Regions from separate parts of the Allobosea sp. P2_B12 genome, predicted to be linked through region 2. Evidence: predicted binding sites of a transcription regulator. Region 2 holds the regulator's gene; the other holds the start of a gene.

Region 1 (4,416 bases), on a different contig from region 2:
GCGCGCAGGACGTGCCCGACCTGCACTCCGACAGGCCGGCGGGCATCTCCGAGCCGACGAAGATCCTTCACATCCAGCTCAGCCCGGTCGAACTCGGCAGCATCGTCGTCAAGCTGCGGATCTCGCAGGGCGGCATGGAAATCCGGCTCGAAGCCAGCCGCGCCGAAACCGCCCAGATGCTCGCCAATGACCGTGAGGCGCTGCGCGAGATCGTCAAGGCGAGCGGCTATGCGCTCGACCAGGTCTCGGTCGAGACCGTCCATGTCGATGGCACGGCGCCGGACCCCCGGCCCGGCGGGCAGGAGGCAGCCCCCCGCGACGGGACGGCGGACGACCGCTCGGGCGCCCGCGACGGGCGCGGCTTCGACCAGTCGCGCCAGGGCGAGCGCGAGGAGCCGCAGCGTCGCGGCTGGCAGCAGGACGCGACAACCAGCACGGAGGAATCCCATGATCAGCGCGAGAGCAACCGCCCTGGCCGCGATCCTTATCGCTATCTCTAGCCTGGCGACGCCGGCCGCCGCGCAGACCGTATGCGAGGAGCACATGACCCGCATCTCCAAGGCCTATGACATCCCCGTCGGCGTGCTCTACTCGGTCGGGCTGACGGAAAGCGGGCGGCGCAATTCGCTGCAGCCCTATGCGCTCAACATTCAGGGCCGCCCCTATTTCGGCGCGACCAAGCAGGACGCCGTCGCCGAATTCGAGGCCTCGCGCGCCAAGGGCAAGAAGCTGATCGACATCGGCTGCATGCAGATCAACCATCATTACCACCGCGACCAGTTCCCCAGCCTCGACGCCATGTTCGATCCGGCGCTGAACGTCGAATACTCGGCCAAGTTCCTGAAGCGGCTGAAGGCGCGCCACGACACCTGGACCATGGCGGTAGCGCGCTATCATGCCGGGCCGCACAACAATCCGGCTCAGCAGCGCTATGTCTGCACCGTGATTCGCAACATGGTCGCGACCGGCTTCGGCCAGTGGACCGACAATGCGCGCAACTTCTGCGGCGCGAAATATGCCGCCTCGCAGGACCGTCCCCGCAGCATCAACGAATAGGCGTAGACGAGCCGCAGCATGCTGCGACGAGGCCAGCCCCTGTGGAGAAGCTCGGCTGCATCGCCCTCATGCGCCCGCTGGCGATTGCGGCATCGGGCGGAGAGGCGCTAGCTTTCCGCCAGATTCTGTCGGGAGCCATCATGTCCAGCGACTTCGCCACCCCGCCCGGTCTGCGCCATCGCCAGATCGCGGTACGCGACACGACGCTGCATGTCGCCGAGGTCGGATCCGGCACGCCGGTCCTGCTGCTGCATGGCTGGCCCGAATTCTGGGCGGCCTGGCTGCCGCTGATGAACCGGCTGCACCCGGATTTCCGCCTGATCGCACCGGATTTGCGCGGCTTCGGCGACAGCGCCAAGTCGGCCGCACCGCGCGCCGATGTCGGCGCCAACAGCCATGCCGACGACATGGCCTCGCTGATCGCAGCGCTCGGCCTGGAGGCGGTCGGCGTCGTCGGCCACGATGTCGGCGCCTATGCCGCCCAGGCGCTGGCGCGGCGCCATCCGCAGCTCGTCGACCGGCTGCTGTTCTTCAACTGCCCGACCCAGAGCATTGCCGAACGCTGGGTCCATGACGGCCATGTCAACGAGATCTGGTACCAGTCCTTCCACCAGTTGCCGCTGGCCGAAGCGCTGATCGGGCTGAGCCGGCAGTCCTGCGCGCTCTATTTCTCGCATTTCCTGTCGCATTGGTGCCATCGCAAGGATGCCTTCGATCCGGCGCTCGACCTCTGGATCGACAACTTCATGAAGCCCGGCAATCTGCGCGGCGGCTTCGACTGGTATCGCAGCCAGAACGCCGCGCGGCTGGCAGCGATCGACGGGCATCCGACGCCGTCGGTCCGCATCCATCAGCGCACGCGCGTCCATTGGGGCCGCCACGATCCCGTCCTGAAATCGGAATGGGCCGCCTTCGTGCCGGAGCATTTCGACAATGCGCAGGTCAGCTTCTGCGAGACGGCCGGGCATTTCGTCCATGTCGAGGCGCCAGACGAGGCGGCGGAGGTTTTCGCGGCGTTCTTCGGCTGATCGTGACGCCTCGCGTCGATCGCAGAGCGAAGACCCTCGTTTCGCGGCCGACAGCGCTTAGATAGTCTGAGGCTGGGGACGCGGCCGGTGGCAGGCGATCCCAGGCGCAGAGAAGGACGGGCGATGCCGGTGTTCCCCCCAACAGCCTGGTGCCGGGACGCGCCGCCGCGACGCCCTACCGGGAACGAAACCCGATTCTGCCGGAGTCAGCGATTCGGGCCTGCTTCGTTCGGGACTCGTTCCGCTTCCTAGTTCACCGTTACGCCTCGCGCCATCACGCAACGCCTCATGGGCGTCATGGCCGGGCGAAATGCACACGTCAGATCGGCTGCGCCTTGATCCCTTTCCGCTCCCTGCCCCCCTCGGTCCGCTCCCAAGGCGTCACTGCGGTGCTCGGCCCGACCAACACCGGCAAGACGCATCTGGCGATCGAGCGGATGGTCGCCCACCCGACCGGCATGATCGGCCTGCCGCTACGCCTGCTGGCGCGCGAGGTCTATGCCCGCGTCGTCGAGAAGGCCGGCGTCGACGCGGTCGCGCTCGTCACCGGCGAGGAGAAGATCAAGCCGGCGCGGCCGCGCTTCTGGGTCTGCACGGTCGAGGCGATGCCGCGCGATCTCGCCGTCGATTTCGTCGCCATCGACGAGATCCAGCTCGCCGCCGATCTCGACCGCGGCCATGTCTTCACCGACCGGCTGCTCAACCGGCGCGGCCGGGCCGAGACCATGCTGATCGGCGCCGGCACGATGAAGCCGGTGATCGAGCAGCTCATTCCCGGCGTCCATGTCGTGACGCGGCCGCGCCTGTCGCAGCTCTTGTTCGCAGGCGACCGCAAGATCACGCGGCTGGCCCCTCGCACGGCCATCGTCGCCTTCTCGGTCGAGGAGGTCTACGCCATCGCCGAATTGATCCGGCGCCAGAAGGGCGGCGCGGCCGTGGTGCTCGGCGCACTCTCGCCGCGCACGCGAAATGCTCAGGTCGAGATCTATCAATCCGGCGACGTCGATTATCTCGTCGCCACCGACGCGATCGGCATGGGTCTCAATCTCGATGTCGATCACATCGCCTTTGCCGCCGACAAAAAATATGACGGCCACCAGTTCCGCAAACTCAACCCGGCCGAGTTCGGCCAGATCGCCGGCCGCGCGGGGCGGCATCTGCGCGACGGCACATTTGGGACCAGCGGACGCTCCCCGCCCTTCGAGGCCGATCTCGTCGAGGCGATCGAGAATCACCGTTTCGAGCCGGTGCGGCAGCTCCAGTGGCGCAACACCGATCTCGATTTCCGCTCCGTCGCGCAGCTTCTCGACAGCCTGAATCTGCAGCCCACCGAACAGGGCCTGACGCGAGCGCTGATCGCCGAAGACATGACGACGCTCGAGATTCTCGCCAGGGATCCGGACGTCAAGGCATTGGCGCAGGGCCGACCGGCGGTGGAGCGGCTCTGGGAAGTCTGCGGCCTGCCCGACTATCGCAAGATCGCGCCGCAGCAGCATGCCGACCTCGCGACGACGCTTTATCTGCGGCTGATGCGCCATGGCACGCTCGATATCGACTGGTATCGGGCCCAGTTATCGGCGCTCGATCGCACCGATGGCGAGATCGATACGCTGTCGGCGCGCATCTCGCAGGTGCGGACCTGGACCTTCGTCGCCAACCGTCCGGACTGGTTGCCCGATCCGGAGCATTGGCAGGGGGTTGCGCGTCTTGTAGAGGACAAGCTGTCCGATGCTCTGCACGAGCGTCTGGCCAGCCGATTTGTCGACCGGCGCACCAGCGTGCTGATGCGCCGTTTGCGGGAGAATACGATGTTGGAGGCTGAGGTCACCACGACGGGCGACGTGCTCGTCGAGGGCCAGCACGTCGGAATGCTGCAGGGATTCCGCTTTACCGCGGACCCGAAAGCCGGCGGGCCGGAGGCGAAAGCCTTGAACATGGCAGCGATGAAGGCGCTCGCCAGCGAGATCGAGGCGCGCGCCGCGCGCGTCGTGCTCGCCGGCGACGATGCCTTCGTCCTGTCGCATGACGGCCTGCTGCGCTGGATCGGCGAGCCGGTGGCGCGCCTGATCGCCGGCGAGAAGGCGATCGAACCGCGCCTGCGCCTGCTGGTCGAGGAGCATCTCGCGGGCCAGGCCCGCGAACAGGTCGAAGCGAGGCTCCAGCTCTGGCTGAAGAACCACGTCACCCGCCTGCTCGGTGCGCTGCAACTGCTCGAGGATGCCACCACGCTCACCGGCATCGCGCGCGGCATCGCCTATCAGGCAGCCGAATCGCTCGGCGTGCTGGAGCGGGCCAAGGTTGCCGAGGAGATGAAGGCGCTTGACCAGGAGGG
Region 2 (4,416 bases):
GTCGGCGAAAGCCTGATGCGGCAGGCCGATGTCGCGGCTGCGACGCGCGAACTCCTCACCGGGATGCAGGACAGCGCAGCGTGAGCCAGCTCAGCCATCTCGATGCGCGCGGACAGGCCCATATGGTCGATGTCGGCGAAAAGGCGGAGACCTCGCGGACCGCCATCGCGGAAGGCTGCGTCGTGATGCAGCCGCAGACTCTGGCGATCGTGCGCGACGGCGATGCCAAGAAGGGCGACGTGCTGGGTACCGCCCGGCTCGCCGGCATCATGGCCGCCAAGAAGACGCATGAGCTGATCCCGCTCTGCCACCCGCTGCTGATCAGTAAGGTTACGGTCGATCTGGAGCTGGACGAGGCGCTGCCGGGCGTGCGCGTGCGCGCCGAGGTCAGGATGAAGGGCCAGACCGGCGTCGAGATGGAGGCGCTGACCGCCGTCAGCGTCGCCTGCCTGACGGTCTACGACATGGTCAAGGCGGCCGACCGGGCCATGCGGATCGAGGGCATCCGGCTCCTGCACAAATCGGGCGGCAAGTCCGGCACCTTCGAGGCCGGCGGCGCCGAGGCGGAGACCATCTGATGGCCCTGACCCCGGTCCCGGTCGCGCTGAAGGCGCTGCTCGACAGCGTGCCGGCAGCGACCCCGGCCGAGACCCTGCCGCTGGTGCAATGCGCCTGGCGCGTGCTGGCCGCGGACGTTGTCGCGCTGCGGACGCAACCGCCCTTCGCCAATTCGGCGATGGATGGCTATGCCGTGCGGGCGGACGATCTGGCGCTGGGCAGTACCTTGCGCGTCATCGGCGAATCCGCTGCCGGTCGCTCCTTTGCGGGCTCACTTGCGGCCGGCGAGGCCGTGCGCATCTTCACCGGCGCGCCGATCCCTGAAGGTGCCGATACCATCCTGATCCAGGAGAATGCCGACGGCGTCGGCACCGATACGATCCGCATTCGGGAGGGCGCGGCCAAGGGCAAGTTCATCCGAGCAGCCGGGCTCGACTTCACCACGGGCGACGTGCTGCTCAAGGCAGGGCGCAGGCTCGACAGCGCCGCGTTGGGCCTCGCTGCCGCGGCAGGACATCCGGCCCTGCCGGTGCGCGCTAAGCCGCTGGTCGCGATCCTCGCCACCGGCGACGAACTCGTCTCGCCCGGAGAAATCGTCGGACCCGACCAGATCGTCGCCTCGAACAGCTTCTCGCTGGCTGCGCTGGTCGAGCAGGCCGGCGCGACCGCGCTCGATCTCGGCATCGCGCGCGACAATTATCCCGATCTCGCCGCTCGGATCGAGCGCGCCCGCTCGGCCGGCGCCGATGTGCTGATCACGCTGGGCGGCGCCTCGGTCGGCGCGCACGACCTCGTGCAGGAGGCGCTGACGCGGGGCGGCATGGCTCTCGGCTTCTGGAAGATCGCGATGCGCCCGGGCAAGCCGATGATGACCGGCCGGCTCGGCGAGATGGTCGCGGTCGGCCTGCCCGGCAACCCGGTCTCCTCGATCGTCTGTGGCCATCTCTTCGTCGTGCCGCTGATCGAGGCGCTGCTGGGCATGCCCGATCCCGAGCGCGATCGCAGCGAACCCGGCATCCTCGGCCGCGACATGCCGGCCAATGACGAGCGCGAGGATTACCTGCGCTCCGACCTCGCTTTGACAGAAGCCGGCTGGGAAGCGACGCCGTTCGACCGGCAGGATTCCTCGATGCTCGGCCTGCTGGCACGCGCGCAGGCGCTGGCAATCCGCCCCGCCTTTGCAGCGCCCGCCAGAAAAGGCGATCCCTGCCGCATCATCAGGCTGCGCTGAACGCTGGTCCCGCGCGCGTTTTGCTTGCAGAACACAACACGAACGAGTATGGTGTTCGTGATTTGTTTCGAATCCGAACCCAGATTCAATCATCATCGCGCCGGCGGGGACCATGCTGACACGCAAACAGTTCGAACTGCTTCGCTTCATCCAGGAACGCCTGCGCGAAAGCGGCGTGCCGCCCTCCTTCGACGAGATGAAGGACGCGCTCGATCTGAAGTCCAAATCCGGCATCCACCGCCTGATCATGGCGCTGGAGGAGCGCGGCTTCATCCGCCGCCTGCCGAACCGGGCCCGGGCGCTCGAGATCATCAAGCTGCCCGAGGGCGTCGGTGCCGGCGGCCAGCCAGCCGCACGCGGCCGTTTCAATCCGTCGATCGTCCAGGGCGGACTCGGCAAGGATGGCGGGCTCGGCCGGGATGGCGGGCTCGGCAAGGTCAGGCCGGTCGAGACCGTGCCCGAGGATGCGCGGGGAACCATCTCGATCCCGGTGATGGGTCGCATCGCGGCCGGCACGCCGATCTCCGCGATCCAGAGCCGCAGCCATAGCGTCGCCCTGCCGGCCGACATGCTCGGCACGGGCGAGCATTACGCGCTCGAGGTTCGCGGCGATTCCATGGTCGATGCCGGCATCCTCGACGGCGACACGGTGGTGATCCGGCGCCAGGACAGCGCCAATACCGGCGACATCATCGTCGCCCTGATCGACGACGAGGAAGCAACGCTGAAGCGGCTGCGCAAGCGCGGCTCCTCGATCGCGCTCGAAGCCGCCAATCCGGCCTATGAAACGCGCGTGCTCGGCCCGGACCGGGTCAAGATCCAGGGCCGGCTGGTCAATCTGATGCGGCGCTACTGAAGCCGCGGCCTTACGGAAGCCGCTCGGGCTCGGCGTCGTCCACGGGCGGCGCTGCGGCTTGCGCTGCCGGTGCGGTCTGCCGTGCCTGCGCTGACGGCGGGGTCTCGGCCTTGCGGCTCCAGGGGCGGTCGCCGCCCTGCTCGGAAGCGTGGCTGCGCCAGCCGCCGAGCCGGCGCACCAGCGCGGTCGCGCCATCACGGTTCAAGGCCGTGCGGTCGACGAGTTTCGCGGCGCAGGGCGCGGTCCAGGGGATTGGTGTGACGACGAGGTCGGCGCGCCGGCAATCCTCGATGATAGCGAGCCGGTCGCGGGCATAGGCGATGCTGCGACCATCCTTCGTCGCGATCACGCAGCCGAGCGCATCGCAGGCCGCGCCCTGGCGCAAGGCGAAGTCATCGGGGTTGCGGCCGTCGCCATCGGCGGTGAGCCATTGCTGCAGGACGAAGCGGCTCGGCTTGCCGGCCAGGATCAACCGGTCGTCCTTGCCGCGCACGGCGATGCCGGAGCCGTCGCGCTCGATCAGGATGTCGGGCCGCTCGGGCTTCGCGGCGACGGCGACGCCTCCAATCAGCGGCAGGATGGCGAGCAGGCGCAGCTTCGTCGTCCAGAGCGTGATCCAGAGCAGCGATGCGGCGAAGCAGGCGAGCGCCGCCGGACCGAAGGCAGCGATGACGAGCGTCGAATGGTCGATGGTCGCGACCCAATGCGCCAGCTTCAGCACGACGTCCGAGGCAAAGCCCATCAGCCACCAGGCCGGTGCATCGAGCCCGAAGGGATAGGCCAGCACGCCGAAGACCGCCGCCGGCATGACGCAGAGAGACACGAAAGGCAGCGCCAGCGCGTTGCCGAGCAGGCCGAAGGGATTGAAGGTCTGGAAGTGATAGGCGCCGAAGGGCGCGGTCGCGGCCGTCGCCAGCAGCGTCGTGATCACGATGCCGGTCGCCGCGATCCAGAGCGGCCGGATTGGCCAGGGCAGGACAGAGGGCGGCTGAGGGCGGCCGCGGTTCTCCCAGCGCTCGGCGAAGGCGATGAGCGCCGCGACCGCGCCGAAGGACATCTGGAAGCTCGGCCCCAGCAGGGCCTCGGGTTCGCGCAGCAGCACGATCATCGCCGCCAGCGCGAGATTGCGCATGCTCAGCGCCGGACGGTCGACCAGGATCGCGCCGAGCATGACGAGCGTCATGATCAGCGAGCGCACCGTCGCGACCTCGGCGCCCGAAAAGACGCAGTAGCCGATCGCGCCGATCATGGCCGCGACGGCGGCGAACTTCTTGACCGGCCATCGCAGCGCCAGCGTCTGCGACAAAGCGAGCAGCGCCCGCACCAGCCAGAAGATCGTGCCAGCGGCCAGCACCATATGCAGGCCCGAGATCGAAACGATGTGGTAGATGCCGGCCGCGCGCAGATCGGTATTGGTGGTCTCGGTGATCAGGCCGCGCTTGCCGGTGACGAGAGCGGCCGCCATGGCGCCGGCCTGGCCGCCGCCGATCTCGGCGATGCGACGGGTCAGGGCGTTGCGCGCACGGTCGATTCCCGCCGCCAGCATCAACTCGCTCGGCGGCGGACGCGGTGGCGGCGTCAGACTGATCTTGCCAGGAATGCTGCCAACGGCGCCAAGCCCGCGAAAGAAGGCATCGCGGCCGAAATCATAGCCGCCCGGCCGTGCCGGACCCGGCGGCGGCAGCAGGCGCGCCACGGCCGCGATATGATCGCCCGGCGAGACCGTGCCGGCGCGGACATTGACGCGGACACGCCTGGGCCAGCGCTCGGG

The links. Region 2 encodes LexA, which represses DNA repair genes until DNA is damaged. Its sites were predicted from a motif close to TGTTCNNNNTGTGTTCNG; they were not measured.
Region 1: the regulator LexA is predicted to act here: its motif matches at 2,311-2,328, upstream of AC1DYU_RS13280 (helicase-related protein).

The regions. Positions count from the first base shown of each region.
Region 1 covers NZ_JBFUDG010000004.1:322,713-327,128, forward strand. Annotated here, with positions in the region: gene AC1DYU_RS13265 (flagellar hook-length control protein FliK) at 1-500, shown strand, start outside; gene AC1DYU_RS13270 (transglycosylase SLT domain-containing protein) at 448-1,056, shown strand; gene AC1DYU_RS13275 (alpha/beta fold hydrolase) at 1,197-2,084, shown strand; gene AC1DYU_RS13280 (helicase-related protein) at 2,423-4,416, shown strand, end outside.
Region 2 covers NZ_JBFUDG010000001.1:738,450-742,865, reverse strand. Annotated here, with positions in the region: gene trpC (indole-3-glycerol phosphate synthase TrpC) at 1-84, shown strand, start outside; gene moaC (cyclic pyranopterin monophosphate synthase MoaC) at 81-578, shown strand; gene AC1DYU_RS03600 (molybdopterin molybdotransferase MoeA) at 578-1,789, shown strand; gene lexA (transcriptional repressor LexA) at 1,902-2,645, shown strand; gene AC1DYU_RS03590 (ComEC/Rec2 family competence protein) at 2,656-4,416, opposite strand, start outside.